Regions from separate parts of the Nocardioides sp. Kera G14 genome, predicted to be linked through region 2. Evidence: riboswitches for the same ligand, from Rfam matches in the RefSeq annotation. Region 2 holds a riboswitch; the other holds the start of a gene.
What was found. A riboswitch is a leader RNA that binds a small molecule or an ion and turns the genes downstream of it on or off. The one in region 2 is predicted to bind cobalamin.

Region 1: another riboswitch for cobalamin. It lies ahead of LH076_RS06255 (ribonucleoside-diphosphate reductase subunit alpha); the one in region 2 lies ahead of cobN (cobaltochelatase subunit CobN).

The regions. Positions count from the first base shown of each region.
Region 1 covers NZ_CP085839.1:1,257,751-1,261,930, forward strand. The annotation lists gene LH076_RS06250 (ribonucleotide-diphosphate reductase subunit beta) at 1-772, opposite strand, end outside; gene LH076_RS06255 (ribonucleoside-diphosphate reductase subunit alpha) at 769-2,610, opposite strand; cobalamin riboswitch at 2,664-2,803, opposite strand; gene LH076_RS06260 (bifunctional adenosylcobinamide kinase/adenosylcobinamide-phosphate guanylyltransferase) at 2,853-3,389, opposite strand; partial or broken gene LH076_RS06265 (cobyric acid synthase CobQ) at 3,440-3,598, opposite strand; gene LH076_RS06270 (2'-5' RNA ligase family protein) at 3,595-4,131, opposite strand.
Region 2 covers NZ_CP085839.1:1,425,153-1,429,332, reverse strand. The annotation lists gene mobF (MobF family relaxase) at 1-1,116, opposite strand, end outside; gene cobA (uroporphyrinogen-III C-methyltransferase) at 1,379-2,137, opposite strand; gene LH076_RS07045 (histidine phosphatase family protein) at 2,142-2,720, opposite strand; cobalamin riboswitch at 2,717-2,862, shown strand; gene cobN (cobaltochelatase subunit CobN) at 2,897-4,180, shown strand, end outside.

The DNA.
Region 1 (4,180 bases), 170 kb from region 2:
CCAGCAGGTCCTCGGCGAACTGCGCCTCCGCGTCGACGCCCTCCCTCAGCATCTCCCGGACCTGCGCGGTCAGCTCGTCATCCCACAGCTCCGGCTCCTCCGCACGAGCCGTGTCGACCACGTCGAAGGCGAACGCCATGTGCATCGACTCATCACGGAAGACCCAGTTGGTGCCCGAGGCAAGCCCGTTGAGCAGCCCCCGCGATCGTAGGAAGTAGACATAGGCGAAGGCTCCGTAGAAGAAGAGCCCCTCGATGACCGCGGCGAAGCAGATCAGGTTGAGCAGGAACGCCCGCCGGTCCTCCCTGGTCTCCAGCCGGTGGAGGTCGCCGAGGGAGTCGATCCACTTGAAGCAGAAGTCCGCCTTGTGCTTGATCGACGGGATGTTCTCCACGGCGGCGAAGGCCTCGAACCGCTCGGTCTCGTCCGGGACGTAGGTGTCGAGCAGGTTCAGGTAGAACTGCACGTGCACCGCCTCCTCGAAGAGCTGCCGGGAGAGGTAGAGGCGGCCTTCGGGGGAGTTGACGTGCTGGTAGAGGTTGAGCACGAGGTTGTTCGCCACGATCGTGTCGCCGGTCGCGAAGAAGGCCACGAGGCGGGAGATCAGATGTCGCTCCGCCGGCGACATCCTGGCGAGATCCTTGAGATCGGTATGCAGGTCGATCTCCTCGACCGTCCAGGTGTTCTTGATCGCGTCCTTGAAGCGGTCGAAGAAGTGCGGGTAGCGCATCGGACGCAGCGTGAGGTCCATGCCGGGGTCGAGAAGGTTCATTCGCAGGCCTCACAGTGCTCGGGGTTCTCCAGGGAGCAGGCCACGGCCTCAGCCGCCGTGACCGACACGGTCGCCTGCTGGATCCGCGTCGCAGGTCGCGAGCGCAGGTAGTACGTCGTCTTGAGCCCCTGCTGCCACGCGTAGCGGTACATCGAGGAGAGCTTCCCGATGGTCGGGCCGGCCATGAAGAGGTTGAGCGACTGGCTCTGGTCGAGGTACGGCGACCGCGCGGCCGCGAGATCGATCAGCGCCTTCTGCGGCAGCTCCCAGGCGGTGCGGTAGAGCAGCCGGAGGTCCTCCGGAATGGCGGAGATGCCCTGGATGGAGCCCTCGGCACGCTTGATCTGCTCGCGCACGTCCGCGGTCCAGAGGCCGCGCGTCTTGAGCTCGCGCACCAGCGTCGTGTTGATCTGGAGGAACTCACCCGACAGCGTCTCGCGCTTGAACAGGTTGGAGACCTGCGGCTCGATGCACTCGTAGCAACCGGCGATGGAGGCGATCGTGGCGGTGGGCGCGATCGCCAGCAGCAGCGAGTTGCGCAGCCCCGTCTCGGCCACCTTGTCGCGAAGAGCGGACCACCGGGCGGTCTGCGTCGGAGTCGTGTCCCAGAGGTCCGGCTGCAGCTGCCCCTTCGCCGCCCGGGTGTCGGCGTACGCGGGATGCGGACCGTGCTGGACGGCCAGCGACGCCGAGACCTCCAGCGCCGTCAGGTAGATCTCCTCCTGGATCCTGGTGGAGAGCTCGAGCGCCTCAGCCGAGTCGAACGACAGCCCGAGGGCGAAGAAGACGTCCTGCAGGCCCATCAGCCCCAGTCCGATGGGACGCCAGCGTGGGTTGGACGCAGCCGACTCCGCCGACGGGTAGTAGTTGATGTCGATCACCCGGTCGAGGAACGGCACCGCCGTCCGTACGGTGTCGCGCAGCTTCTCCCAGTCGAGCTCGCCGCTCGTCACATGCTGCGCAAGGTTGATCGACCCCAGGTTGCAGACGGCCGTCTCCGAGTCCGACGAGACCTCGATGATCTCGGTGCACAGGTTGGAGAGGTGGACGGTCGGATGGCCCGGCCCGACATGCTCGTCACTCGTCTGGTTGCAGGTGCGGTTGGACGCGTCCTTGAAGGTCATCCACCCGTTGCCCGTCTGGGCGAGCGTGCGCATCATCTTCGCGTAGAGGTCGCGCGCCCTCATCGTACGCACCACCTGCCCGGCGGCCTCCACCGCGCGGTAGCGGACGTCGAACGCCGGCCCCCACAGGTCCACGAGCTCCGGGGCGACGTCGGGGTCGATCAGCGACCAGTCCCCGTCCGCCTCCACGCGGCGCATGAACTCGTCGGGGATCCAGTTGGCGAGGTTGAGGTTGTGCGTACGCCGGGCGTCCTCACCCGTGTTCTCCCGCAGCTCGAGGAACTCCTCGATGTCCGGGTGCCACGACTCCAGGTACACACACGCGGCCCCCTTGCGTCGGCCGCCCTGGTTGACCGCCGCGACCGATGCGTCGAGCGTGTTGAGGAACGGCACGATGCCGTTGGAGGCGCCGTTGGTGCCGCGGATCAGCGCACCACGGCCCCGGACGCGGGAGAACGAGATGCCGATGCCGCCGGCGAACTTCGACAGCTTGGCGATCTGCGCATACCGGCTGTAGATCGAGTCGAGCTCGTCGCGCGGGGAGTCGACGAGGTAGCACGAGGACATCTGTGAGTGCCGCGTCCCGGAGTTGAAGAGTGTCGGCGACGACGGCGATCTTGGTGACGTCAACGGGCTCGCTGTCGCCGTTGCGTTTGCGGATTTCCACAGGTGCTCCCCTCGGAGTTGCTCGAGAGGAGACGACGGGACGGCCACCGCGAGGTGGCGCCTGGCGTCAGCCCACCCTCGAGGCCTCGGACCACCACGCCCGACGGGCGCGGTGCACTGTCAGGTATCGGACTCGCACGCCTCCCTTGCGGGGGAGCGCGCTCACCGTTGCGGGGCAGTCCCGGACTCTCACCGGATTCCCTGGTTCAGCTGCAGGAGCACCATATGTGGGATCGGATCCCAGACGTGGGACCAGATGTTGTGGCCCGCGTGTCGTCGGCGTGTCGCGCTCAGAGCACGAGCACGCGACCGGCAACGACGAGATGCACCTCGTCGCAGTGCTCGGCGACGCGCTGGTTGACCAGTCCCAGCAGGTCACGGAAGAGCCGTCCCGATCGGTACGTCGGCACGATGCCGAGTCCCACCTCGTTGGTCACCAGCACCGTCATCTCCGACCGTGCGTCCAGGGCGGCGACAGCGCGCGAGACCTCGGCCAGGACGGTGGAGGTGGCGACGTCAGCCGGGGCGTCCCACAACTCGTCCTCGTCGAGCAACGCGGTGAGCCAGGTGCCGAGGCAGTCGACGATCACGGGCCCGGCTGACGACAGCGAGCCTGCGAGGTCGCGGGTCTCGAGCGTCGTCCAGTGCTCCGGGCGTGCGTCACGGTGCTCGCGGACACGCGTGGCCCAGTCGGCATCGCTCTCGTCCTCGGGTGACGGGCCTGCGGCGACATAGGTCACCGGTGCGTCAGCGGGCAGGAGGGATTCGGCATGGCGGGACTTCCCCGAGCGGACACCGCCGGTGACCAAGACACGGGCAGCCTTCATCGGACTCCCTCCCGGGCAAGCGTGAGCAGGACGTCGACGTCGAGGTGAGCCTCGACCAGGTCGGCGCACACCACCGAGTTGGTGGACATGTTCTGTGCCTTGTACGGCGCCACCCGCACGCCCCGACGGGCGAAGGCGCGACAGAGACGGGTCGTGACGACCGACTTGCCGGCGTCCGACGTGGTGCCGGCGACGAGCAGCCCGCTCACGCGCCGGAGCCGGTCGAGCCGAGGTGCCACCGGTGCAGCAACCGGCAGTCGTCGTTGGCCCACCACTGCAGGTCGAGCCGGTCCATGCGGAAGGTCACCGGCAGATGATCCCGCATCCGTTCTTCGACGTCAGCACGCCTGACGCCGCCCGCGGGGTGGTCGAGGGTCAGGTGCGGCACAGGATCCGGGAAGGCGCCGCCGTACGGCAGGAAGTCGGGAAACGCGGCCGTCAGCGCAGCTGTGAGCTTGCGGAAGGGCTCGTCCGGCTCGGGCCGGAGATGAATGACGCCGCCCCGGAACTCGACCACCTCCTCGAGCACGATCTCGACGGGTTCGACCGTCGCCGCGAGGTCACCGACGACCTCGAGGTCCCGCTGCGTCGGCTCCGTGACCCACGGGGCGAGCACCGTGATGTGCGCATGCACGAAGTCGGGGTCCGTCGACACGAAGCTGGCGTCGTAGAACGCCGTCCGCTCCCGCACGACCGCATCGAGGACGGGCACCGGCACCGCGAGCACCGTGTGACCAGTCATGATCGCGCAGGCTACGGCACCGTGTAGTCCGCCGGAATCTGGCTACAGC
Region 2 (4,180 bases):
TAGCCCGGTGGCGGCGATCCATTCCTCGACACCCCCGCGGATGTCGGCCGGATTCCATGCCGACCGTGCCGCACCGAGCCGGGAGATCACCAGCTCCGCCGCACCATCGCGGTCCAGCGCCGCAACCGACGGACCGGCGGGTGCCAGCGGGAGACCGATCTGAGCGGGGTCGCGGTATCCCAGGTCGTGGAGCACGTGGTTCCAGGCCGACACCATGGCCGCACCATCGACCGGAAGGTCCTGTTCGGAGGTCCGTGGCTTGTCGGGGCGGGCGTCCGCCCAGGCGTGACGGTCCCAGGTCTGACGCAGCCTCGGGCCGGGCTCCTCGCCCGGATGAGCGGCCCGCCACTCGGCCTCGTAGCGGGCGATGTTGCGGCCGATCTGCGCCGCACGCGCGGAGAATCTGCCAACGTACGGCGTCAACTCGGTCAACTCGCCATCAGCCGAGTCCATCGTGAAGCCGTGCGCCGCGAGTGCGGCCCGGAACTCGGGATCGGTGGCGACCGCGGCGTGCCCGATGCCGTTGATCGCCGCGACCATGTCGCGGAACCCGACCGAGTGCAGGCCGCGCCACTTCCCCTCGGCGAACACCCGCGCATTGATCTGAAGATGGAGGTGCCGGTGCGGATCACCCGCACGCGAGGTGTAGTGCCGGATCACCGCCGCCTCGACCTGCGTCACCGGGACCTGCACCTGCCCGCCCCGGGGGCCAACGCGGGTCGTCGCATGCTCGGCCGTCCACGCGATGATCTGCTCCGCCGCCCGGCCCTGCGCCGCATCCAGCGCCGCCGAGATCTCCGGATGCAACGCCGCGGCCAGCGACCACGTCTTCGGGCCGTTGACGGTGACCTCGACGAACCGCAACGCGTTCGCGTCCTCCCGCACCCGCCCCTTCGGCAGCCCGGACTCGACGTCGATCCCGGCGACCCACCGCTCATAGCCACCGGCGTCGAGGTCGCCGGCGTTCCGGGGCGCTGAGCCGGGCTCGGCGACGTAGCGGATCGCCAGCCCGCTGCCCTCGGCCAGGTAGTAGTCATCAGCACGGGAATGGTCGGACTCGACGTAGGCGCGCGCTGCCTTCGCTGAGCCCCGATAGAACTTGACCCCGCCATGCATCCCGACCACCCCGAGCGGTCCCCTTGGCGCCGTCGCAGAAGCTGACTACGAGAGCCAACAACAATCAACGACTGTCCCGAAAATGACTCGTGGGCCGCCCCGTCGGGCGACCCATCTACGAACCTTCGTAGCATGCGTGCCGAGCTCTGAACAAGGGTGTGAGCTGCGTGTCGCAGGATGTCTGACCTGCGGAAACAGGGATGTCGACGGCAGTGGTTGGTTGCCGTTGAACAGTCGGGAAGCGGGCGGTCGAGGTGGGTCGTCAGTGGCCGAGGCTGGCGACCACGCCGATCACGATGATCGCCGGCGGGCGGATCCCCTCCGCCTCGATCGCCTTGCCGAGGTGACCGAGGGTTGTGCGGACGACGCGCTCGGTCGGAAGCGATCCGTCCGCGACGACCGCGGCGGGCAGATCGGTCGAGCGGCCGCCGGCGACGAGGGCCTCGGCGATCGCGACGGCATTCTCCACCGCCATCAGGAGGACGACGGTGCCGCGCATCCGCGCGACGGCGGACCAGTCGACGAGGCTGTCTGGATGGCCGGGTGGGATGTGGCCGGAGATGACGGTGAACTCGTGGACGACACCACGATGGGTGACGGGGATGCCGGCGAGCGCTGGCACGGCGATCGACGAGGACAGGCCGGGGATCACGCGGACGGGAACGCCGGCCTCCTGGAGTGCGAGGACTTCTTCGAAGCCGCGGCCGAAGACGTAGTTGTCGCCGCCCTTGAGCCGCACCACACGTTTGCCCTGATGCGCACGGTCGATCAGGAGACCGTTGATGTCCTCCTGGGCGGTGAACCGGCTACGGGGCACCTTCGCAACGTCGATCAGCTCGACGGTCGGCGGCAGGTCCGCCAGCAGCTCTCGCGGCGCGAGCCGGTCGGTGATGACGACGTCCGCGGCGAGGAGCGCTTTGAGACCCGCAACCGTGATGAGGTCGGCGTCTCCGGGGCCGCCGCCGACGAGCGTCACGCCGACGAAGTCGGCAGGTTCGAGAGTGAAGGTGGCGCCGGGCATGGCTTCATTGTCCAAGCCAGGCGACCCCTCCGTCGATTCGGGCCACCGCACCGTTGGGCACCTCGACCCAGTCGGCCTCGTGTGGCTTGACTCCGTTCAGGTGAGCGATCGCAGCGCGGATCGCGTCCCCATGCGAGACCACAACCGTGACGCCGTGGGAGCCGAGGTCAGCGAGAGCAGCGGCCATCCGGTCGTAGACATCCATCAGCGATTCCCCGCCCGCGATCGGCAGCGTCGGGTCGCTCCAGTCGAACGCCTCGGCCGCAGACCAGGTCTCGTCGTACCCGCGTCCCTCCAGATCGCCGAGTCCCTGCTCGCGGAGGCGTACGTCGTGGGCGATAACGCCTCCGAGCTGTGCAGCGACGATCTCGGCCGTCTCCACGGCACGGACCAGGTCGCTAGTCACGATGAGCTTCACCGACCCGCCTTCGGCTACAAGATCGTCGGCGATCAGCCGGGCCGCCGACTCGGCCTGCTCCCTGCCGAGTTCGGTGAGCCTCGGGTGGGGCGTCTGTCCCTGCGTCAGGCGCAGGACGTTCCACTCCGACTGCCCGTGGCGGACGAGGTAGACCGGGTGCGTCATGGCGCGCATTCTCCCGTACGCTGGCCCCATTCCCGCGAGGCAGGAACCCGGTTCGACTCCGGGGCGGTTCCGCCACTGTGATGTCTCCCCTCAGTCCGAGGGAGACGAAGCCAGACACTCCGCGTGGGTCTATCCGACCGATCGACGGGGCGAGAACCCCGGAGGAGGAGCGCGCCGTGCGCATCGCCCTGTTGTCCACGTCCGACACCGACCTGCTGTCCGCACGCGCGAGCGAGGCCGACTTTGTCTGGGCCAACCCGAGCCGGGCCAGCGACGCGGACCTGGCCGCCGCCACCGCGAACGCCGACCTGGTCGTCGTACGTCTCCTCGGGTCGCCGCACGACCTCTGGTCCGGTCTTTCAGCGGTGCGTGAGGACGGGACACCACTGGTGATCCTCGGCGGCGAGCAGCAGCCGAGCGCGGAGCTGATGGAGCTGTCGACCGTGCCGATGGGCGTGGCGGCCGAGGCGCATCGCTACCTCGCCGAGGGCGGCCCCGCCAACCTGACCCAGCTCCACGCCTTCCTTTCCGACACGGTCCTGCTCACCGGTGAGGGCTTCGAGCCCCCGGCCACGATCCCGACATGGGGGTACGCCGACCGCCCGACCGCCAGCGACGCGGCCCTCCCGCGAGTCGGCGTCCTCTATTACCGCGCACATCAGGCCAGCGGGAACACCGACTTCGCCCACGCCCTCGCCGATGCGATCGACGCGACAGGTCATGCCGTCGGCGTACCGATCTTCGCTGGGTCTCTCCGGTCGGCGCCCGACGACCTCTACGAGGCACTCGGCGCTCTCGACGCACTCGTCGTCACCGTGCTGGCCGCCGGCGGCTCGGTGCCGGCCACGGCGAGCGCCGGCGGGGACGACGAGGCGTGGGACGTCGAGCGCATGGCTGCCCTCGACATCCCCGTGCTTCAGGGGCTGTGCCTGACGAACAGCCGCGCCGAGTGGGAGGCCTCCGACGACGGGGTCAGCCCGTTGGACTACGCCAGCCAGATCGCGATCCCCGAGTTCGACGGCCGGATCAGCGCAGGCCCGTTCTCGTTCAAGGAGATCGACGACCAGGGTCTGCCGCACTACGTCGCCGACCCCGAGCGGGCGGGCCGCGTCGCGCGCCTGGCGGCCAACCACGCCCGGCTCCGGCGTACCGCCAACGCCGAGAAGCGACTCGCGCTCGTCCTCTCGGCCTACCCCACCAAGCACGCCCGGATCGGCAACGCGGTCGGTCTCGACACGCCCGTCTCCGCGATCCGGCTGCTGCGCCGACTGCGCGACGCCGGCTACGACCTCGGCACCGACACTGCGTCCACTCCCAGCGTGGTGCTGCCGCTGCTCGATCTCGACGACGACACCGAGGCCGGCGATGCCCTCATCCACGCCCTGATCGCCGCCGGCGGGCAGGACGAGGAGTGGCTGACCTCGGCACAGCTCACCGACGCCCACGTCCGCATCTCGAAG